DNA from 4 places in the Mesorhizobium sp. M1348 genome. Region 1 is predicted to be linked to each of the others. Evidence: predicted binding sites of a transcription regulator. Region 1 holds the regulator's gene; each other region holds the start of a gene.
The links. The regulator PhoB, encoded in region 1, activates phosphate uptake and scavenging genes when phosphate is short. The targets are predictions, from matches to a motif close to TGTCATNNANCTGTCAT.

Region 1 (5,570 bases):
CAGGATGATCAGTGCGTTGGCGCCCTGCGAGATCAGGCTCTCGACGTCGGTGAGCTGCTTGCCGGGGTTGGACTGTGCGTCGGCGGAAATATACTTGTCGCCGGCGGCCTCGATGGCCGCCTTCATTGCGGCCTCGTCGGTCTTCCAGCGCTCTTCCTGGAAGTTCGACCAGGAAACGCCGATGACCTTGTCTTTAGCCTGCGCCACCGACGCCAGCGCCAGCGTCATGGCGACACCCGCCAGAATGGCGGTCGTGAATTTCTTCATCATATCCTCCCTGCGCCGCGTACGGCGTGACCATTGGCCCAAAGACCAGCTAATTTTTTCGAGCCTCGAAAAAATACTGGCCCGATCTCCGGCTGCTGTCAACATCGATTCTGATGGATTTTGATGAGTCTGAGAGTTTTTTCGAGCGTCGGAATAAACGATGACAGCGCCACCTGCATCTGACACTATTTGCCTGCATCCGACACTATTTGTCGGACATTACCGACGGCTTCCGGTTCATGAGCGGCCGCGGCAACCGGGAGGAAAGCAAAACGATGTCGGTCGGAATCCGCCATGACGATTTGCGCCGGCGCAACCGGGCGATGGTGATCTCGGCAGTCCGCCGGGTTGGCCAGCCATCGCGTACGGAGATCGCCGCAGCCACCGGCCTCAGCCATTCGACCATATCGGCGATCTCCTCCGACCTGATACGGGAAGGCATCCTCGCCGAGAGCAAGGCAAGCGAGCCCGTTTCGTTGAAACGCGGTCGTCCGCAGGTCGGCCTCGCCCTCAACCCGGAAGCGGCGGCGGTGCTGACCGTGGTGTTGTCGCTCAATTTCCTGTCGGCCGCCATCATCGACTATGCGGGACACGTCGTAGCCGAGGAACAGCGCCGGCTGGACACGCTGACCATGCCGCGCGACGAGCTGATCCGCGAATGCATGGCCGTCGTCCGGCGCCGGCTGGAGGATCCAGACCTTGACGTCCGCAGTGTCGCCCGCATCGCCCTGGCGATTCAGGGCATTACCGACTCCCCTGCACGCGCCATGCTGTGGTCGCCGATCACGCCGCAGACGGACATCGCCTTTGCCGATATGCTGGAAGATCAATTCGGCATCCCGGCCACGGTGGAGAACGACTGCAATATGATGGCGGTGGCTTTGCGCTGGCGCGATCCGGATCGCTATCGCGACGACTTCATCGCCATCCTGCTTTCGCACGGCATCGGCATGGGGCTGGTGTTGAAGGGCGAGCTGTTCACCGGCACGCATTCCTCCGGCGGCGAGTTTGGCCACATGATCCATCGTCCGGGCGGCGCGCTCTGCCGATGCGGGCGGCGCGGCTGCATCGAGGCCTATGCCGGCAACTACGCCATCTGGCGCAACGCCAGGCAGATGAGCGAAGACAGCGAACCCATCGCCGACGTCAGCGACGCCGACATGCGCGCGCTGGCGGCCCGGGCGCGCGAGAAGGATGGGCCGGAACGCGAGGCCTACCGCAAGGCCGGCGAGGCGCTGGGTTTCGGTCTCGGCTCGCTGTTCGCGCTGATCGATCCGGCACCGGTCGCGATGGTCGGCGCCAGTGCCGCCGCCTTCGATCTGATCGAGCCGGCCTTGCGCCAGGCCATCGCCCAGACCGCCGGCGGCCAGCATTCGGGTTCGATCTCCTTCGATACCGAGCCGAACGAATTGCCGCTGATCCGCGAAGGCTGTGCGATGCGGGCGTTAAGCTTCGTCGACCAGGAGATTTTCGCGCCGGGCGCGCAAATGAGGCCCCGCGTCAGAAAGAACGTGGCCTGACCCGGCGGATCAATCTTCCCTGATCGCGTAGCCGGCACCGCGGATGGTGCGGATGACATCAGGCATGCGGCCGTTGTTGACGGCTTTGCGCAGCCGGCCGACATGCACGTCGACGGTGCGTTCGTCGATATAGATCGTCTCGCCCCAGACATTATCGAGCAACTGGCTGCGCGAGAAGACGCGGCCCGGATGCCGCATCATGAACTCGAGCAACCGGAATTCGGTCGGCCCGAGCCTGATTTCGCTCTTCTTGCGATAGACCCTGTGCGATTCGCGATCGAGCACGATGTCGCCGACCTTCAGCACGCTTGACAACACTTCCGGCTTGGCGCGCCGCAGCAGCGCCTTGACCCTGGCCATGAATTCCGGTGTCGAAAATGGTTTGACCAGATAGTCGTCGGCGCCGGTCGAAAGACCGCGCACCCGGTCGCTCTCCTCGCCGCGCGCGGTCAGCATGATGATCGGCAGCCGCTCGGTTTCGGGGCGCACCCGCAACCGGCGGCAGAGCTCGATGCCGGAAACCGCTGGTATCATCCAGTCGAGCACCAGAAGATCGGGCACATTCTCCTGCAAACGGATCTCGGCTTCGTCGCCGCGTGTCACCACCTCGACCTGGTAGCCTTCGGATTCGAGATTGTAGCGGAGCAGCACACCCAACGGCTCCTCGTCCTCCACCACCATTATGCGTGGTGCGATCATCGGCTGGGCACCCCCATCATGTCACCGGCGCGGACATTGTCGTTTCGTCCTGCTTCGGACGATTGACCGGCAATTGCTCGCCGGTCAGCACATAATACGCATTTTCGGCGATGTTGGTGACATGGTCGCCGATCCGCTCCAGATTCTTGGCGCAGAACAGCAGATGCGTGCAAGCGGTGATGTTGCGCGGATCTTCCATCATGTAGGTCAACAGCTCGCGGAACACGGACGTGTATTTGACGTCGATGCGCTCGTCTGCGGCACGCAGCTTGGCCAACGCGGCCGCATCGCCTGCGGCATATTCCTCAATGACGCCCTGCACCTGGATGAGCACCAGCTGCGCCATCGCGTCGATGGAATGCGACAGGTCGCGCGGCGTGACGCTGAGGCCGACCGCACTCACACGCTTGGCGATGTTCTTGGCAAGGTCGCCGATGCGTTCGAGGTCGCCGGCCATACGGATCGCTCCGACGACATGGCGAAGATCGTGGGCCATCGGCTGGCGTTTGGCGATCAGGGTGATGGCGCGATCGTCCAGTTCGCGTTGACGCGCATCCATGATGGCGTCGTCGGAAACGACGCGTTGCGCCAGCACGTTGTCGGAATTCAACAGGGCCTTGGTCGCCCCGCCGACCATCGAACCGGCGAGGTCGGCCATGTCGCGGATCAGCTTGCTGATCTGCTCGAGATCCTCGTCGAAAGAAGCGACTGTGTGTTCGCCCATGGTCCTGTCCTCATATGCATGATCGGAACGGCTCAGCCGAAGCGGCCGGTGATGTAGTCCTGCGTGCGCTTCTCGCGGGGCGACGTGAAGATCTTCTCGGTCCGGTCGAACTCGACCAGCTCACCCAGATACATGAAGGCGGTCTGGCGCGACACGCGCGCCGCCTGCTGCATGTTGTGAGTGACGATGACGATCGTGTAGTCGGCTTGCAATTCGTCGATCAGTTCCTCGATCTTGGCCGTCGACAACGGGTCGAGCGCCGAAGCCGGTTCGTCGAGCAGAATGACTTCCGGCTTCACGGCCACGGTGCGGGCGATACAGAGCCGCTGCTGCTGGCCGCCGGACAGGCTCAAGCCACTGGCGTTGAGCTTGTCCTTGACCTCGCTCCACAGCGCGGCGCGCTTCAACGCCTGTTCGACGCGGCCGTCCATCTCGGACTTGCCGAGATTCTCGTAGAGCCTGACGCCGAAGGCGATGTTCTCGTAGATCGACATCGGGAACGGCGTCGGCTTCTGGAACACCATGCCGATCTTGGTGCGCAGCAGATTGAGATCCTGCGACCGGTCGAGAATATTCTTGCCGTCGAGCAGCACCTGGCCCTCGGCTGTCTGTTTCGGGTAGAGCTCATAGATGCGGTTGAACACACGCAGCAGCGTCGATTTCCCGCAGCCCGAAGGCCCAATGAAGGCCGTGACACTGCGCTCGGGCAGCGACAGGCTAATGTCCTTCAGCGCCTTGCTCTGGCCGTAGTAGAAGTTGAGGTTCTTGACCTCGATCTTCGTCTTCTCGGCGACCGTTTCGGTCATCGTCATGTCCGGGGACAACATCTGTGTCATCTGTCCTCTCTGCGTCCGGTAAGGCTGCGGGCGAGGATGCTCAAGCCCAGAACCGTCAGGGTGATTATGAGTGCGCCGGTCCACGCCAGCTGCTGCCATTCCTCGTAAGGGCTGAGAGCGAACTGGAAGATGGTCACCGGCAGGCTGGCCATCGGCGCGTTGATATTGCTGCTCCAGAACTGGTTGTTGAGCGCGGTGAAGAGCAGCGGCGCCGTCTCGCCGGAAATGCGTGCTATCGCCAGCAATATACCGGTGACGATGCCGGACAATGCGGCGCGATAGGCGACCGAACGGATCACCACCCAGCGCGGCGCGCCGATCGCGGCACCGGCTTCACGCAACGCGTTCGGTACCAGGTTGAGCATGTCTTCAGTGGTGCGCACGACCACCGGAATGACCAGGATGGCAAGCGCCACGGCGCCGGCAATGGCCGAGAAATGTCCCATTGGCCGCACCATCAGCTCATAGACGAACAAGCCGATGATGATCGACGGCGCCGACAACAGGATGTCGTTGATGAAGCGGACGACGGTGGTGATGCGCGAAAAGCGTCCATACTCGGCCATGTAGGTTCCCGCCAGCACGCCGATCGGCGTGCCGACGACAACGGCGATGATCGTCATCAGCAGGCTGCCCGCGATGGCATTGAGCAGGCCGCCGGCCTCGCCGGGTGGTGGCGTCATCTCGGTGAAGACCGCGAGCGAAAGCCCGGCCGTACCCTTATAGACCAGCGCGCCGAGGATGAGCGCCAGCCAGGCAAGCCCGATGCCGGCGGCGACGACGCAAAGCGCCATCATCACCGAATTCCTGGCTTTGCGGCGGCTGTGGAGCGATGAGGATGTCGACATCGGTCAGGCTCCCGTACGGGCGTCGATCCGCATCAGCATATAGCGGGCGGCGGCAAGGATCAGGAAGGTGATGACGAACAGGATCAGGCCGAGCGAAACCAGCGAGGAGGTGTAGAGGTCGCCGTCGGCCTCCGTGAATTCATTGGCGATGGTCGCCGAGATCGTCGTGCCCGGCGCGAACAGAGAGGCACTGATGCGGTGCGCGTTGCCGATGACGAAGGTCACCGCCATGGTCTCGCCGAGCGCCCGGCCGAGGCCAAGCATGACGCCGCCCATGATGCCGATGCGGGTATAGGGAATGACCACGCGCCGGGTCACTTCCCAAGTCGTGCAACCGATGCCGTAGGCCGATTCCTTGAGCACCGCCGGCACTGTATCGAAGACGTCCTTGGTGATCGAGGTGATGAAGGGCAACACCATGATGGCGAGGATCAGCGCCGAGGTCAGAAGGCCGATGCCGTAAGGAGGGCCGGCAAAAAGGCTGGATAGTCCCGGCACGCCGTGGAAGATGTTGATGATGAAGGGCTGTATCGTCGTCTGCAGGAACGGCGCGAACACGAACAGGCCCCAGATACCATAGATGATCGACGGAATGCCGGCCAATAGCTCGACCGCTATGCCGATCGGGCGCCTGAGCGGGCGCGGGCAGAGCTCGGTGAGAAACACGGCAATGCCG
Region 2 (5,570 bases), on a different contig from region 1:
GCAAAGCCGATCAGCAGGCGCAAGAACACCAATTGCCAGACAGTCTGCACCATGCCGGTCAGCGACATGCACAGCGCCATGCCGAAACTGGCGCGCACCAGCATCAGTTTGCGGCCGTAGCGGTCGCCTAGCCGGCCCCATAGGGGTGCCACCAGCGCGGCAGCAAGGAAGGTGGCGCCGTAGGCGATGCCCGACCACTGCACGATCGCCGCATGGCCCTCGGCGCCCAACTGCTCGACGTAGAGCGGCAGGAAGGGCAACAGCAGCGTCATCGCTGCGAGCGTGCTGAACGAGCCGGCCAAACACACGGCGAGATTGCGACGCCAGTGGACGTTATGCGTGCCTTGCGTGGCGAGGGTGGCGTCTTGCGGCATGTCCTGTCCTGTCCGGCCAGCTTGCATGAAAACTTGCTGCGGATACCATTTTGGGATACCAAGCTGGTATCTGTCATGAACGCAAGCCTCGTCGCTGTCAATGCGGGCCTCTCCAACATGATCGACAAAGGCCGGCGTGATCGGCCAACGCTGGCCAGTGACCCGATTGCCGGAACAAATGACCTGAACGGAACGCCAATGTCGCAGATGCAGAACGTCGAAAAGCAGCTTCGCGAAATGATCCTCGGGCTCGAGATCGGTCCCGGCGAGCGGCTGACAGAGCGCTGGATCGAAAGCCGCTTCGGTGCCTCGCGCACGCCGGTCAGGGCGGCCTTGCTGCGGCTCGAGACCGAAGGCCTGATTTGCCGCGACGGCCGCGGCTGGACGGTCTCGCCTATCAATCTCGCCGAACTCGAGCAGATCGCCGTCTATCGCGAGGCGGTCGAGGTCGCGGCGCTCAGGCTGACTTGTGCCTTGCAGGACAGGAGCGCCGTCGAAATCATCGAGGCGATGCTCGATTCCTGCGACGACCAAACCCCGCGCGAGGAATGGCATCGCGTCGGCATGGATTTTCATATCGAGTTGGCACGCCTGTCAGGCAACGAGTTCCTGTTCAGAGCGGTTCGCGACGCGATGACGCGCCTGTCGCGCGCCCGCTGGCTCGAGGTTCGCGACGAGGCAGCGCTCAGCCGCGCCTGGGCCGAACACCATGCCATTCTGTCGGCGGTGCGGGCCGGCGACGCCGATGGGGCCGCCCGCCTGGTTTCAGCCCATATCGTCGGCAGCCGCGACCGGCTGGTGACGTCGCTGCGCAACGACCGGCGCGGCCTGCGCGCCAGGGGATTTGCCGTCGTCGCTTGAGTGCGGATCGGCGGCCATTGATCACGAAAAAGGCAGATGAGCGAAGAAAGCTACTTTCGGTCTCGCTTCGCAAATGCCGATGGCGTAAGAGCGGCGATGGAAAACAACCGATTTGACACACCCGTGACCGTCAAGGGCGCGGCGGGAAGCAACCAGCTCTTGCGTACAGCCCGCGAGGCTTCCGACTACCTCCTCAACAATTGGCCCGGCAAGCGCAGCCCCAAGCACCGCGAAGCGCTGCAGGCCTGTCATGATGCGCTGGCCGGCGACAAGCCGGCCATGAACGCAAGACGGGCCTTCATTGCCGCCGCCCGTGAAGTGAACGTCTTCGTCAGCGACAAGGCGCCGGCCTGAGGCATAGCGGGGACTTGACCGAGACCCGGGCCACCTGACAGGCCTGATATCATCACTCGGCCGTTTCGGTGTTGGTCTGGGGCTCGCTTTCGCCCTCGGGCTTCGAGCGCTCCTTGGCCGCGACCTTGGCAGCCTGCTTTTCCGCCTTCTTGGCAGCCTTCTGCCGGTCGCGTTCCTTGCGTTCCTGACCGTAGTTCGGTGCTCGTGCCATATCGTTTCCTTTCATTGTGCTTGGCCTTTGCCTAGGAGCATTGGACCGCAAACACAACACCGCAAGGCACGATCGGCTCCATATCTCGGCGCTGTCCGGAGAGCCCGACTTTTCAGGCGCCGTCCCGGTCGAGGACGAGATCGGCCGGCCCGAACCGGTCCTTTGCCGTGAATTGCTGGTGCCAGTAGGGATAGAGCACGGGCGGCCTGCTGACCACGTCGAGCCGTGTGCGCTCCTCATCGGCAAGCACAAGGCTTGCAGCGGCGATATTGTCTTTGAAATGCGCTTCGGTTCGTCCGCCGATCACCAGCGAACTGACAGCGGGCCGGCCGAGCAGCCAGGCAAGCGCCACCTGCGCCGCCGACACGCCGTGGTTATTGCCGATATCGATCAGCGCGTCGACGATCCGCCACAGCCGGTCCTCGTCGCGGATCGGCGGTTCCGACCAGCCGCTGAGCTGGCGGGCGGTCGGCTGGTCACGGTGGTATTTGCCGGACAGCAACCCGCCGGCAAGCGGGCTCCAGACCAGCACGCCGAGCCCCTGGTCGACCGAGATCGGCAACAATTCATACTCGGCCTCGCGCGCTTCCAGCGTGTAATGGATCTGCTGGGTGACGAAGCGCGGCTGGTGATGACGGTCGCTGATCCCCAGCCCCTTCATAACTTGCCAGCCGGAATAATTGGAGCAGCCGACATAACGGACCTTGCCCTGCGCGACCAGCGTGTCGAGCGCGGCGATGGTTTCCTCAAGCGGTGTCAGGCCATCCCACTCGTGCAGGAAATAGATGTCGATGACATCGGTCCTGAGGCGCTTCAGGCTCCTCTCGCATTCGCGGATCAGATGGTAGCGCGACAAGCCTTCATCGTTGGGGCCCTTGCCGATCCGCATGCGCGCCTTGGACGCGATCAGCACGTCGCCCTTGCGCTTGCCTCCGAGCGCCTCGCCGATGATCTCTTCCGACACCCCGTTCGAATAGACGTTGGCGGTGTCGATGACATTGACGCCGGCATCGATGCAAAGGTCGATCATCCGGCGCGCCTCGTCGAGGTCGGTCTTGCCGACCGCCGAAAACGCGCCGCCGCCGCCGAACGTCATGGTGCCCATGGTCAGCGTCGAAACCTTCAGCCCGGAACGGCCGAGAGTGCGGTATTCCATGTCGTATCCTCACGATTTATCGGGAAAGGGCGTTGCAAACGACAGCCCTCAATGAACCGGGTATTTGTAGGATAATTCGTTCCGCTTGTCGCCCGTTCCGCATGGCAAGCTCGATCACATCTTCCGGATTGAACGCACAGCCAGCGCAGTAGTGGCTGCAATAAAACCGTCATTGCCGGCCTATACTAACATCGGTCCAGCGCTTCGATTTCCGGCCGCCGGGCCGGGCGGCAGAGCGCCTGACAGCGGCCGGCAAGGCCTGTAAGCGGAGCAGCGCAAATGACCGAGATAAAACAGAATTCCCCGGCCAGGGACTGGCTGGAAGCGGAACTCGCCGACACGCTCGATGAAGACTATGAGCTGGAAATCTCGGAGCCGGCGCTGTCGATGGAGATCGCCAAGATCTACAAGAATGCGCATCCGCCATCGATCGACCGCCTGCAGTATTTTCGCGATCTCATCACGCTGCAATCCGAATTGATCAAGCTACAATCCTGGGTCGCCTATCACAAGAAGAAGCTCGTCGTGGTCTTCGAGGGCCGCGACTCGGCGGGCAAGGGTGGTGTTATCAAGCGCATCACCCAGAGGCTTAATCCGCGCATCTGCCGCGTCGCAGCACTTCCGGCGCCGACCGAGCGCGAGAAGTCGCAATGGTATTTCCAGCGCTACGTTCCGCATCTGCCGGCCGGCGGCGAGATCGTGCTGTTCGACCGCTCCTGGTACAACCGCTCGGGCGTCGAGCGGGTAATGGGCTTTGCCCAGCCGGATCAGGTCGAGGAGTTCTTCCGCGACGTTCCGGATTTCGAACGCATGCTGGTCCGCTCAGGCATTACGCTTGTCAAATACTGGTTTTCGATCACCGACGAGGAGCAGCAGATGCGCTTTTTGATGCGCATCCATGACCCGATGAAGCAATGGAAACTATCACCGATGGACCTCCAGTCGCGCGTGCGCTGGGAGCAGTACACCAAGGCCAAGGAAGAGACCTTCGCCCGCACCAATATCCCGGAAGCCCCGTGGTTCATCGTCGAGGGCAACGACAAGAAGCGGGCACGGCTGAACTGCATTGACCATCTCCTCAAGCAAATGCCCTATGAGGAGGTGCCGCACGAGGAGATCACACTGCCGGAGCGCGTCTTCAATCCCGAATACGAGCGCCAGGTACTGCCGCGCGAACTGTATGTGCCGGAGAAGTACTGAGGCAGGGCTCCCTTCTCCCCGTCACCATACGGGGAGAAGGTGCCGGCAGGCGGATGAGGGGCGGCGCCAACCTCGACAATTGAACCCGCTCAAATCACTTCGTGGACTAAACTTATTCTGACGTCATATTGCCCTCGGGGGTATTGTCCGGCAGCGTAATCTTTGATCGCTTGCGCCGCCCCTCATTGCCCTGCCGGGCATTTCTCCCCGTATAGTGACGGGGAGAAAGGGGCCTGCACCAAAGGTTTCGCCAATAGCGCAGACAAAAACGCCCACGCTACTTCCTAATCGCGCTCGATGATGACGTGCGTGGCCTTCGGCGTCGCGACCTGCTCGCTGCAGCGATAGCCGAGCTTGGGCATGTCGATGCCGGCAAAAAGGCTCTCGCCGGCGCCTAGCAGGACCGGTGAGATCGCCAGATGCATTTCGTCGATGAGCTTTTCCTGGAGATATTGCCGGATCGTGGCGACGCCGCCGCCGAGCCGTACATCCTTGCCGTCAGCCACTGCTTTCGCCTTCTCCAGCGCCGAATGGATGCCGTCGGTGACGAAATGGAAAGTCGTGCCACCTTCCATGACGATGGGCTCACGCGCATGGTGCGTCAGCACGAAGACCGGCACGTGGTAGGGTGGGTTGTCACCCCACCAGCCTTTCCAGCTGTCATCCGGCCATTCGCCGCGGATCGGCCCGAACATGTTGCGGCCCAGGATCCATGCGCCGACATTTTCGAAGCTGCGCGCCGCGAACGCCTCGTCCGTGTCCGTGGTCCCGCCATCCTTGCCGAGGACCATCTTGCGGAAGGTGCGGGTGCCGAACATCCATTCGTGCAGGGCCTCCCCGCCAATACCCAGCGGATTCTTCAGGTCTTGGTCGGGACCGGCGCCGAAGCCGTCGATCGACAGGGTGAAAGCCTTGACGCGAAGTTTGGACATGAGAGCCTCCATAACTAGTTGCATTTTGCAATCGGTTATTGGGTAGCTTATCTGATTGCAAATTGCAAGCGGTATTTACGGCCGCCTCTGTGAGTTGACGATGGATAGCATCGTGGGACGACAGCCGCCGGGACGAAACCAGCCTCTCGTCAGCCACGGTCGCCGCTACTCGCTCTCGGCCCGGCGACAAGCTCACGTTTCAACAACGTCAGCATGGTTCTGGCAAGTTGATCGGGAGCCTCGCAATTGGCTGAGACACGATAGTAGCGGCTTGCATCAAAGCCTAACCCAACCGCCAGCAAATCAACTCTGCCGGTTGTCTCGAGCTGCCGAACCACATGAATGAGATGATCGTCGAGATAGCGCGGGCCGTTTGCTAAAAGTGTGGCATCGTCGACCGGCGCGCCGTCAGACACGACAAGCAGTATTTTACGGGATTCAGGACGTTCCAGCAGCCGCCCGGCCGCCCACTCGATGGCTTC
Region 3 (5,570 bases), on a different contig from region 1:
ATTTATCGAGCCGTTGAGCGACTGCAGCACATTGGAGCCGAGCACCGGCAGGGCAAACAGCAAAAGGGTACGCGGGATAGGCCCACTGGTGAGGTCGCCGGTCCGCCGGCGCGGGGGCATGTTGTCGTCCATGGCAGGCAACTCGGCGAAGGCTTGTCTGAGTCCGCAATGATTGCCGATTTAACGGGAGAGGTCGATGCGGCGTCGCAAATTCCGCCCGGCGTGCCTTGATCTAAGCATTTCTCAAATCTTCCGGAATCGTATATTGATCCCCACGCGTGGGGCCGCATTTTCCTGGATCTCATGGGTAAGCCGGGGGGCTCATGTCCGATATTCCGTTGTTTTTTGAGCGCCTGAACCGGCGCGCGTTTCTTGGTGCATCCGCTCTGGGCGCGGCCTCCGTGGCTCTTTCGTCCTGCACCACGACGGACGTGGCGGCGCCGCCGGTGACAGCGGCGCCGAGCGAGCCGGCTCTCGGCGATGCGGCAAGCATGTATGCGGCGCGCGTCGACGAGGGCTATCAACTGCCGGCAATCCCGGTGGCCAAGGTCGATCCGAAATTCGTGCGTCAAATCGTGTCCGACCCGACCGGAGAAAAACCCGGCACGATCGTCGTCGATACGTCCGAGCACTTCCTCTATCTGGTGCGCGACGGCGGCAAGGCAATTCGCTATGGCGTCAGCCTCGGCAAGGCCGGTTTCGGATGGACCGGCAGCGCCGTGGTTCAGGCGAGGAAAAAGTGGCCGGTCTGGACGCCGCCGCCGGAAATGATCCAGCGCAGGCCGGAACTGGCGAAATACAAGGACGGCATGCCGCCCGGCCCGCAGAGCCCGCTTGGCGCGCGCGCGCTGTATCTCTTCCGCGACGGCAAGGACACAATGTACCGGCTGCACGGCACGCCGGAGTGGGATTCCATTGGGAAGAACGCTTCCTCCGGCTGTGTGCGCTTTATGAATCAGGACATTATCGACCTCTACAGCCGCGTCGACGGCGTCGTGCCGGTCTTCGTGCGCCCGAACCTGTCGGCTGCCGGGAAGATCGCCGCCGTGTCGAACAGGACGGCCGACCCGATCGATGCCGGCGTGCCAAAGGACGCGGAGATGTTGAGGTAAGTGCCTTCGACGGGATCCTCAGTCGCAGGTTTGCGACGCCTAGGACACCGTCCTTGCGCGGGCGAGCCGCAACTGAAGGGCACGACCTTCAATCGCGCCAGCTTAGGCGGACGCGTTCGGCGCGTCCGCCTGTATGGGTCCGCTACTTCCCGGCGAGGCCGGGAATCGTGACCTGATAAACCAGGAACATGGTGTCGACATCGGCGCCATCCTCGGCCTTGTAGGGCGCGCCTACCTGGAAACCGTCCTGGGTGAGGAAGTCGTTGTCATTGGCGACGAACAGGAAATAGTCGTCGGGCAGCTTTGGGTCGAGGACGCTCACCACCGACATCGCCTCCCATTTCTCCGAAAGGTTGTTGCGGTCATTGGGCGCGCCATTGTGCAGCCCGAAGCGGCCGAACTCGGTCTTGTCGTTGATGTCAATGAACGGCGTCAGCTTGGCCGGCGTCACCGAGGTATCGAGCTCACCTTTGGGCGCAACCGGCTTGTCCTTGTCGAACTCGGTGCCGGTGATGTCGGTTGCCGCCGACACATCGACGACGCTGATCTCGCGATGGAGCGAGGTGTCGCCCTTCACCCCCTGGCCGTTGCCGCTGTCGCGCGCCAGCATCAGGAAGGTCTTGTCCGACAGAGCCACGATTTCGCTCTGCGCGGCAATCTTGGTCTTGCCCTTGGCATCGGTGAACACCGGCAGCGGCACGACATATTCATGCGCAAGCTTGAGTTGGGCCGGATCCGAGGCATCGTAGACCAGCGCGCGCGTGTTCTGGCGCGTCGAAGCGGAATCGCCACCATCTTGTCTGGGTGCCGACTGCAGCACGGCGATCAGGAACTTGCCGTCCGGCGTCAGTGCCATGCCTTCGAGGCCCTGGTTGTTCTGGCGGCCGGTTTCGGGATCCTTCGGATCTGGGTCTGCCGCGCCAGGTCCCGGATTGTCGGACGCGAAGTTCGGCGTCCCGTGACGCATCGGGACAAGCGCCGCCGGCGGCTGCGTTGCCGACATCAGACGCCCATCGGCGGAGAAGCGGTAGATGTTCGGACCGTATTCGTCCGAGATGAACATCGTGCCGTCGGGCAGCCGCACGATCGCCTCGTTGTCGAGCGCAAGCTTGCCGTTGGCTTCGGGCAGGATCGGCATGTCGTCGGTCGCGGCGCGCACGCCGTTGAGCGGATCGAGGCCGGTTGCGTCGGCGCCCTTGTCGTCGGTCAAAAGCATGGTGTCGGCTAAGGTTGCCTTGAGGCCGGACTGTTCCTGGCCGGTGGCCGGTGCCGCACCCGGCGCGATCGGGACGAACTCGAGAGCGATCGTGTTGAGGCGCGGACGGTAATCGGTGGTGCCGACGACATTGTAGCCGCGATCCGGCAGCAGCCACAGCGAGCCCTTATAGCCGTCGGGGCCATGCGTCCAGCCGGCAGCGTCGATCGCCATGCCCGAGCCGGAGCCAAACGTCTCGCCGAACTTGTCCTTCTGGCTGGCCGGGATGCGGCCGACACCGACTAGGCCCTTGTTGACGAAGCTGACGCCGCCGACGGTCGCGGCGTCTTCAGCCGAGGCCGAGGTCAAGGCGGTGAACATCGCCAGCGCGACGGCGAGGGACGCGTTTCGGTGCAGGTTTTTCATGGAAATCCTCTTTGTGACAAAGCTGCCGGGACATGAAAAAGCGCCGCGTCGCATCAAGGATGCCGCGAAAGCCTTCGGAGAAGCGATCTAGGACGCGAACATGATACTTGCGTGACAGTGCCGCGTTTGCTTGTCCCCCCGTGGTCGCAACTGGCCTGGGTATGGCGAATTCGTCGCCGCCGAGCGAGCAATTAACAACTTTACAAATAATCATTCTTATGTAAAGTCATGACAATGAAAGGTCCCCGATGACTGCCTATCGTTTCGCCACCCGCCTCAATTCCTTTGCCTCGGGGCCACAGTCCGAGTGGCCCGATCTTGTCGGCAAACCGTCTATGCTGCAAATGGCGGCACGTGCGGCGAAGGTTGCGGAGTTGACCGATCTCGACCTCAACTTCCCCGACCATGTCGATGAAAAGCCTGCGGATATGGCGCGCAAACTCGGCGATTTCGGGCTTTCCATCAATGGCTTCGCCATGCGCTACTACTCTAACCCGGCTTTCAAGCTCGGCGCCTTCACCAATCCGGATCCTTCCGTTCGCCGCGAGGCTATCGACCTGACCAAGGCTGGCATCGACGCCGCGCGCGAGGCCGGCGCCAGCCTGATGACATTGTGGTTGGGGCAGGATGGCTTCGACTACGCCTTCCAGGCTGACTACGCAACACTTTGGCAACACGAAATCGATGGTATTCGTGAAGTAGCGGCGCATGATCCGGGCTGTCAGATCAGCCTTGAATACAAACCCAACGAGCCGCGCTCCTACAGTCTGATGCCCGATGCGGCGACGACGTTGCTGGCCATCCGCGAGATCGGCCTGCCCAATCTCGGCGTGACGCTCGATTTCGCCCATGTGCTCTACGCCGACGAGCAGCCGGCTTTCGCCGCCGCCCTCGTGGCACGGCATAGCAAGCTGCTCGGCGTGCATCTCAACGACGGCTACGCCAAGCGCGACGACGGCTTGATGGTCGGGGCCGTGCATACGCTGCAGACGATTGAGTTGCTCAGGCAGATCCGCCGCGACGGCTACGCCGGCGCCATCTACTTCGACACGTTCCCCGACATGACCGGGCTCGACCCGGTCCACGAATGCGAAGTCAACATCGCGACTGTGAAGCGCATGCTGCGCGTCGTCGATCGGCTGGACGGGGACAATCGCCTGTCGACTGCCGTCGACCGTCAGGACGCGGTCGCGTCGCAGGCCATCATCCAGGAAGCCATGCTCGGGCCGGACAGCTGAGGCCGGGGCCATCACCGTTTTCAACAAGGGAGGAAGACCATGAAATTTCTGTTTGCCACCGCCACCGCTGCCCTGATGGCGCTGTCCATAGGCTCGGCGTTTTCCGCAGACCTCGCGCCGCTCAATTCCGACACCGAGAAGGATCGCATCGACTGGTCGCAGCTCGAGGCCAAGTTCGGGGCCTTCCCCAAGCTGCCCGAGGGCACCAAGGCGGGTGCGGTCTCCAAGACGCTGACCAACGAATACTGGCGCTCTCTGGGTGAGGGCTACAAGTCGTTCGGCGACCGCATCGGCGTGCCGGTCGTGTATCAGGCGGCGCAGAGCGAGGGCGACCAGCTCGGCCAGCTCACCATCGCCGAAGGCCTGGTTACGCAAGGCTACAACGTGCTGCTCGTTTCGCCGCAGACCGACTCCAACCTGCAGCCGATCATGGAACAGGCCAAGGCCGCCAACGTGCCGGTGGTCAACGTCAATGACGCGGTCATCCCGCAGGCCGAGTACTATGTCGGCAATGTCCAGCGCGACAATGGCGTGCGCGTCGCCAAATGGTTCATCAAGAACCGGCCGGATGGGGGCAAGGTCGCCATCGTCGAAGGCCAGGCCGGCGTCTACGCCGCCGTCCAGCGCACCGACGGCTTCAAGACCACCATCACTGAAGCCGGCAAGTTCGACGTCGTCGCCAGCGTCCCCGGCAACTGGGATCGTCAGACCTCCTACGACGCGGCCACCAACATCCTGCAGCAGCATCCCGACCTGATCGGTTTCTATGCCAACAATGACGGCATGGCGCTGGGCATCGTCGAGGCGGTCAAGGCAGCCGGTCTGCAAGACAAGGTGGCCGTCTTCGGCACCGACGGGATTTCCGATGCCTACGCCTCGATCCGCGCCGGCGAGCTGACCGGTACCGTCGACTCGTTCCCGGTGCTGACCGGCGAGGTGGCGCTGGAATCGGCGCTGCGGCTGGTGGCCGGGCAGAAACTGCCGCGCGTCGTCGCCACGCCGCAGGCGCTGATCACCAAGGACAATGCCGACCGTTACTCCGGCGGTGGCGATTCCGTGCGCAAGGCGCTGCTCGAGGACGCGGCAGCGGGCCAATAGAGCAGGGGCGGCGGGTGCCGGCCTTGGGTCGGCACCCTTGCCTGGAGAACTGAAGCAATGTCAGCGCGGTTGCAATTCGAGGGCATTTCCAAGGTGTTTCCGGCCGTGCGGGCGCTGAGCGATGTGTCCTTTTCGGTCGGCGCCGGCGAAATCCATGGCCTGCTTGGCGAAAACGGTGCCGGCAAGTCGACGCTGCTGCGCATACTGTCAGGCGTCTACCGGCCGACAGCGGGAAGCGTTTTCATCGACGGCAAACCGGTGACGTTGAACAACCCGGTCGCGGCGCGCGCCGCCGGCGTCGCGATGATCCATCAGGAATTACAGCAGGTGCCGCGCCTCAGCGTCGCCCAGAACATGTTTCTCGGCCATCCGCTGACGCGGGGCGGCGTCTTCGTCGCACGGCGCGAGCAGGAGCGCCGCGCTGCGGAAGCCCTGGCCGCCATCGACCCGACCATCGATCCGGCAGCGCCGCTCGGCAGCCTGAAGGTCGCGCAGCGGCAG
Region 4 (5,570 bases), 360 kb from region 1:
TCCTTTGTCCACTCCGTCTCCTCGAACTGGTGCTGGACATAAAACAGCCAGATGCCGGCCGATCCGGCGAGGATGACGATCGGCAAATGCACGACAAGGAACGCGCCAGGGCCAACGAACCAGATGAGCAGCGCGGCGATGACCGCGATAGCGAGATTGGTCGACATCGACGACACCCAGGGGGTGAGGCCGCCCCGCATCATGCCCAACGGCAGTCTCTGCTCGAAAATGAAGATCCATATCGGGCCAAGGCCAAACATCACCAGCGGATGGCGATAGAGGCGATAGGCGAGTCGGCCCCGCCACGACAGTTGCCGGTATTCGGCGACGGTCAGTGTCTTGATGTCGCCGGTGCCGCGCTCGTCGAGATTGCCGGCGCTGGCGTGATGGGTTGCGTGGGCGCGGCGCCAGCAATCGTAGGGCGTCAGTGTCAGCACGCCAAGCACGCGGCCGATCCAATCGTCGGCATAGCGGTTGGCAAAGAAGGACCCGTGGCCGCAATCGTGCTGGATCATGAATATCCGCACCAGAAAGCCGGCTGCCGGCAGGATGAGGACCAGACCCCACCAATGGCCATAGGCATAGGCGGCCGAGGACAGTGCCCACAGCGTGGCGAAGGGGATGAGGGTGATGGCGAGTTCGACGGCGCTGCGACGCCTGTCGGGCTTTTTATAGCGCGACAGGATTTTCAACCAGGCGCGCTTGCTGTTTGCCACAGCTTCGGGGGAAATCATGTTCATCATGAAACATAGGCGGAGCGGGGCGCTGCCGCAAGGCGGAGATCACGCAAAGTTACTGCGCGTAAATGTCGCGCGATGGCAAGGAATGCCGGCCACAATCGCCGGGCGCGGCGCCGGCGACGGTGTCTACCGACGGCGCCCGCCTGCGGCCACCTTGGCTTCCACGCCGTCCAGGCGGTCGAGCAATTCCTTCAGACGGTCGGGAATATCGGACTCCGTGCGGAAAGCCGGCAAGGTGCGCAGAAAGCGCTTGGTCGCCTCAGTGCCGAGCTGGCGCCGGATATCGGCAGCGAGCCCGTCGCGTTTTTCGCCGTTCCTGCGGGGCATCATCTCAAAATCCTGTGTCGGCTTCGAAACTCTTCCAAGGGAGGAATGGTTCCCGCATTGTAGTAGCCTGGCAAGCAAAGCCGTCGGGTACGGTAAAGTTTGAATTAAAATCGAAAGGTTTGCGCCGTCGGCCATCAAGCCACGACAGCGGCTACAGTATCGCTTGCCCCTTGATTTTTGGCCGCTAAACCTCGATATCGGGCGCAAATCCACACCATTCGAAAATGACGGGAAACGGCGATGAGCGACCAGGCAAAAGACGAACGCGTGCCCGATGAAGCCGAGAAGACCGAGGCTGCCGCGGAGCCAAGGGAAGGTGGCGTCGACAGCGACTATGAAGCGCTTGTGCGGCTTCTGAAGGAAAACGAAGAGCTGAAGGATCGCGCGTTGCGCGTCGCGGCCGACATGGAGAATTTGCGCCGCCGCACGGCCCGAGACGTCCACGATGCGCGCGCCTACGCGGTTGCCAACTTTGCACGCGACATGCTGTCGGTATCAGACAATCTGCGCCGTGCGCTGGATGCCATCCCGGAGGAGGCCAAGGCGTCCGGCGATGCCGGGTTCAAAGCGCTGATCGACGGCGTCGAGATCACCGAGCGCGCCATGCTGTCGGCGCTGGAACGTCACGGCGTGAAGAAGCTCGAACCCGAGGGCGAGAAATTCGATCCGAATTTCCACCAGGCGATGTTCGAGGTGCCCAATCCCGACGTACCGGCCAACACGGTCGTGCAGGTCGTGCAGCCCGGCTATTCGATCGGCGAGCGTGTGCTGCGGCCGGCCATGGTCGGCGTCGCCAAGGGCGGCCCCAAGCATGTAGCAAGCGAAGCGCCGGTCGAGCCGGGGCCGGTCAACGAGCAGGCTGAGAAGGATGCGTAAGTTAGGGGAGTAGGGGAATAGGGCAATACGGGAGTAGGGAATAACGCTACGTAAGGTAAGGTAGAGCAATTGCCTACTCCGGCCGTTGCCTTCTCTCCGCCTACTCCCCTATTCCCCTACTGCCCTACTCAGGCCGCAAACCGCTGCGCTTCCCCGCCATAATAATTGACGTAGCGGGCGCCGATCTCCTTGACTGGCATCACCACGAACACGTCGACCGTCGAGAATTCACGGTCGATGACGCAGCCGTCGCCAATGCGCGCGCCGACGCGCAGATAGCCCTTGACCAGCGGCGGCATCGCGGCGATCGCTGCCTTGGCATTGACGGCCTCGATCGGCATCAGATCCATGGAACAATAGCGCCCGGCGACGGCACGCACGTCCCACGATGAATTCGTCCGGCAGTGGTGGGCAAGATAGGTCAGCGCCTCGGCATGTGCGGCCGGCACGGTGCCGTGGAACGACGCGCAGCCGGTCATCACGCCGATGCCGTAATGGTTGATATAGGCCCAGATGCCTTGCCACAGCGCCTCGATGGTGCGCTTCGAGCGGTATTCCGGCAGAACGCAGGAGCGGCCGAGCTCAAGGAAGCGCTGGCCTGGATGCCGCGCGATCAGCTTGGTCAGCTCGAATTCGCCTTCGGAATAGAAGCCGCCGGCGGCCGCGGCAATCTCCTGCCGCAGCAGGCGGTAGGTGCCGACGATGCGGCGGTGCTCGGGGCCGGAAAGCGAAGTGTCGAAGACCAGCAGATGGTCGCAGAGGGGATCGAAGCGATCGGCATCGCGGCGGTCCTGCATCTGGAACAGGTCCTTCCTGGCACCAAGCTCGTCGTAGAACACCCGGTAGCGCACTTCCTGCGCGGCAGCGATCTCGGCCTCGTTGCGGGCGAGCCGCACTTCGAGATTGCCGATGCGGCCGAGCGATGCGCCTTTTATGACGGCATCGGCGTTCCGGCCGACGAGCAAAGGCCCGCTGGCGTTCGGCCGAGCATCACATTCCGGCATGACTGTATGCACGAGTGATTCTCCTTCGAGCCATCCCTCTTGGCACGGGGATACGTTGTAGGTGCAACAGGATTGTGACAGTACCGTGATACGGCTCTGCGGGCAATACTTCGTCGGCTGGGTAATCTATCAACCGTCTATGTTGTGCCTCAGGCGGCCACTTGGCCCTCGACCGCATGAACCAGGGCATCGGGGTCGAGCGGCTTGGTGACGAAGCCGCTGGCACCGTGAGCGAGCACGGCGTGGCGGGTCTTTTCCTGGCTGTCGGCCGACAGCACCATGATAGGCACCGGCGGCACCGCGGTCTCCTCCTCATGGCGGCGGATGGCGGCGATGGCGTCCAGACCGTCCATGACAGGCATGTGCAAGTCCATCAGCACCACGTCGTAGCGGTGCTTGTGGCCGGTGCTGATGACCGCCTCGACCGCGGCTTTGCCGTTGCCGACCACTTTCACGCGATGCCCGGCCTTCAGCAGCGTGGCGCGAGCCAGCATGGCGTTGATGTCGTTGTCCTCGGCGATCAGCACTGACAGGCCCTGCTGGCGGCCGCCAATGGCGTGCCCAGCCTGCGCGCCGCGCTTTTGCGGTTGTGGCTCTGCGATGACCGGCGCATGGCTGGTCAAAAGCACGCGCAGCAATGTCTCGCCGCGCACCGGCCTCGCCAGGAAGGTGGCGTAACCGTTGGCACGGAATTCGCCAAGCATGCCGCGGTCGGTCGGCGCGATCAGCGTCACCGCCTCGCAATCGGCAAATCCGCCCTGGCGCAGGCGCCTGAGCAGCCTGCCGTCGCTTTGCTCCATGGCAGCATCGATCAGCAGCACGTCGCAGCCCTCGGCGAAAGGGGTGGCCTGGGCGGCGGTGGTGGCCAGATCGACCGTGCCGCCATTGGCGCGAATGGTGCGGGCGATGGCTTCGGCCTCGACCAGGTTCTTCGACACGATCACCGCATGCCGGCCCGACAGCGGGTCCTGGCGGATCTGCGGCGCCTCGACGGCGGAAATAGCGGGAATATCGAAGACGAATTCGGACCCCTGGCCAAGCCGGCTCGACACAGAGATGGTGCCGCCCATGGCGGTCACCAGGCGCTTGGAAATGGCGAGACCGAGCCCGGCACCGCCATGCGCACGGGTCGAGGTGCCGTCAGCCTGTTCGAAGTCCTCGAAGATGCGCTCCATGTCCTCCTCGCGCAGACCGGGGCCGGTGTCGGTGATAGTGAAGCGGATGCGGTTGGTGGTTTCGGTGCGGACGCGGGCGATGCTCGCCAGGACGCCGCCGCTGTCGGTGAACTTGACGGCGTTGCCGATGAGGTTCAGCAGCACCTGCCTGACCCTGCCGGGGTCGGCGGTGATCAGCTGCGGCACGTCGGGTTCGACATGACAGCCGAGGCCGATATCCTTGGCAAAAGCCCGCGCCGCCAAAAGCTCGATGACATTGTCGGCGATCTCGCGCACCGACATCGGCTGCGGTTCGGGATCGAAGCGGCCGGCCTCGATCTTGGAATAGTCGAGCAGGTCCTCGATCAGCGCCAGCAGCGCGCTGGCCGAGGTCGAGATGGCGCCGACATAGGTCCGCTGCTCGGCCGAAAGGCTGGTGTCGGCGAGAAGCCGGGCCATGCCCATGATGCCGTTCATCGGCGTGCGGATCTCGTGGCTGACGGTGGCGAGGAAGCGCGATTTGGCCTGGCTCGCATGTTCGGCTCGCTCGCGGGCGGTGATCAGCGAGGATTCGGCGCGTTTGCGGGCAGTGATGTCACGGGCGATGGCGCGATGCGAAACGGCGCCGCTGTCCTTGTCGCGCACCGACAGCTCGATCCAAGAGAACCAGCGTGGGCCGTCCGGCGTGCGAATGGCGACATCGGTGGAACTCAGGCATTCATGGTCGGAAAAGGCGGCGTCGGGGACGATGCCGACATCGATGCCTAGTTCGGCCAGGGTCTTGCCGGCAAGGTCGCGCTGGTCGGTTTCGACAAGGTCGGCGAAAACCTTATTGGCGTAGACAATGTGGCCGTCGCGGTCACGATGGACGACGAGATCGCCGAGTGCATCGATCAGACCGCGAAAGCGCTCCTCGCTCTCCTGCATCTCCCACATGCGGTCGGCCAGCGTCTCGATCTCGGCGCGGCTGCGGGCGGTCGTGGCATCGAGAAGGGCCACCGCGCGGCGCTCGGTGCGCCTGTTGCGCAGATGCATGGCGAGCCCGGCGATGGCTGTCGCCCAAAGGCCGATGGTGATGAAGATCGGCGCTCCGGTCAGATGCGACAGGCCCGCCAGCACGACGATGGCGACGAGCGTCAGGAAGGGCAGGCCTTCGCGATTGGCGGCCGGCAGTTCCGGCGCCAGCGGCGGCGCGGCGACAAGCTGCCGTCCTGGCGCCTCGGGAGCCGTCCCGTCGGCCCGTTCGGCTGGTTCCGCCTCTCTGATGCCGGGTTCCGCAATCATACGGAACTCCTGCCAGACAGAGCTTATCGAAGGTTGTGGTTGATCGTTCGAATTTTAGCGGTCGCGCTCTTTTTTGTCCCTTTGGGGGCTCACATATCCACCACCACGCGGCCGCGGATCTTGCCCTCGACGATGTCATGCGCGGCGCCGATGATGCCGTCGAAGCCGATGCTCGTCGAGAGGCT

Region 2: ppk2 (polyphosphate kinase 2) is a predicted target of PhoB. The motif match lies at 3,113-3,129, and genes of this name have one in related genera.
Region 3: NKH13_RS13685 (esterase-like activity of phytase family protein) is a predicted target of PhoB. The motif match lies at 2,834-2,850, and genes of this name have one in related genera.
Region 4: olsB (l-ornithine N(alpha)-acyltransferase) is a predicted target of PhoB. The motif match lies at 3,011-3,027, and genes of this name have one in related genera.

What each region holds. Positions count from the first base shown of each region.
Region 1 covers NZ_JAMYLH010000001.1:281,309-286,878, reverse strand. The annotation lists gene xylF (D-xylose ABC transporter substrate-binding protein) at 1-267, opposite strand, end outside; gene NKH13_RS01460 (ROK family protein) at 543-1,787, shown strand; gene phoB (phosphate regulon transcriptional regulator PhoB) at 1,797-2,486, opposite strand; gene phoU (phosphate signaling complex protein PhoU) at 2,503-3,210, opposite strand; gene pstB (phosphate ABC transporter ATP-binding protein PstB) at 3,243-4,046, opposite strand; gene pstA (phosphate ABC transporter permease PstA) at 4,043-4,894, opposite strand; gene pstC (phosphate ABC transporter permease subunit PstC) at 4,898-5,570, opposite strand, start outside.
Region 2 covers NZ_JAMYLH010000002.1:178,877-184,446, reverse strand. The annotation lists gene NKH13_RS04980 (multidrug efflux MFS transporter) at 1-374, opposite strand, end outside; gene NKH13_RS04975 (GntR family transcriptional regulator) at 573-1,235, shown strand; gene NKH13_RS04970 (DUF982 domain-containing protein) at 1,332-1,589, shown strand; gene NKH13_RS04965 (hypothetical protein) at 1,642-1,800, opposite strand; gene NKH13_RS04960 (aldo/keto reductase) at 1,913-2,956, opposite strand; gene ppk2 (polyphosphate kinase 2) at 3,236-4,156, shown strand; gene NKH13_RS04950 (dihydrofolate reductase family protein) at 4,441-5,088, opposite strand; gene NKH13_RS04945 (cobaltochelatase CobT-related protein) at 5,238-5,570, opposite strand, start outside.
Region 3 covers NZ_JAMYLH010000006.1:247,593-253,162, forward strand. The annotation lists gene NKH13_RS13675 (MATE family efflux transporter) at 1-132, opposite strand, end outside; gene NKH13_RS13680 (L,D-transpeptidase) at 324-1,112, shown strand; gene NKH13_RS13685 (esterase-like activity of phytase family protein) at 1,255-2,733, opposite strand; gene NKH13_RS13690 (TIM barrel protein) at 2,982-3,971, shown strand; gene NKH13_RS13695 (sugar ABC transporter substrate-binding protein) at 4,011-5,069, shown strand; gene NKH13_RS13700 (sugar ABC transporter ATP-binding protein) at 5,127-5,570, shown strand, end outside.
Region 4 covers NZ_JAMYLH010000001.1:641,429-646,998, forward strand. The annotation lists gene NKH13_RS03215 (fatty acid desaturase) at 1-740, opposite strand, end outside; gene NKH13_RS03220 (hypothetical protein) at 867-1,070, opposite strand; gene grpE (nucleotide exchange factor GrpE) at 1,308-1,943, shown strand; gene olsB (l-ornithine N(alpha)-acyltransferase) at 2,072-2,947, opposite strand; gene NKH13_RS03235 (hybrid sensor histidine kinase/response regulator) at 3,097-5,385, opposite strand; gene acuI (acrylyl-CoA reductase (NADPH)) at 5,475-5,570, opposite strand, start outside.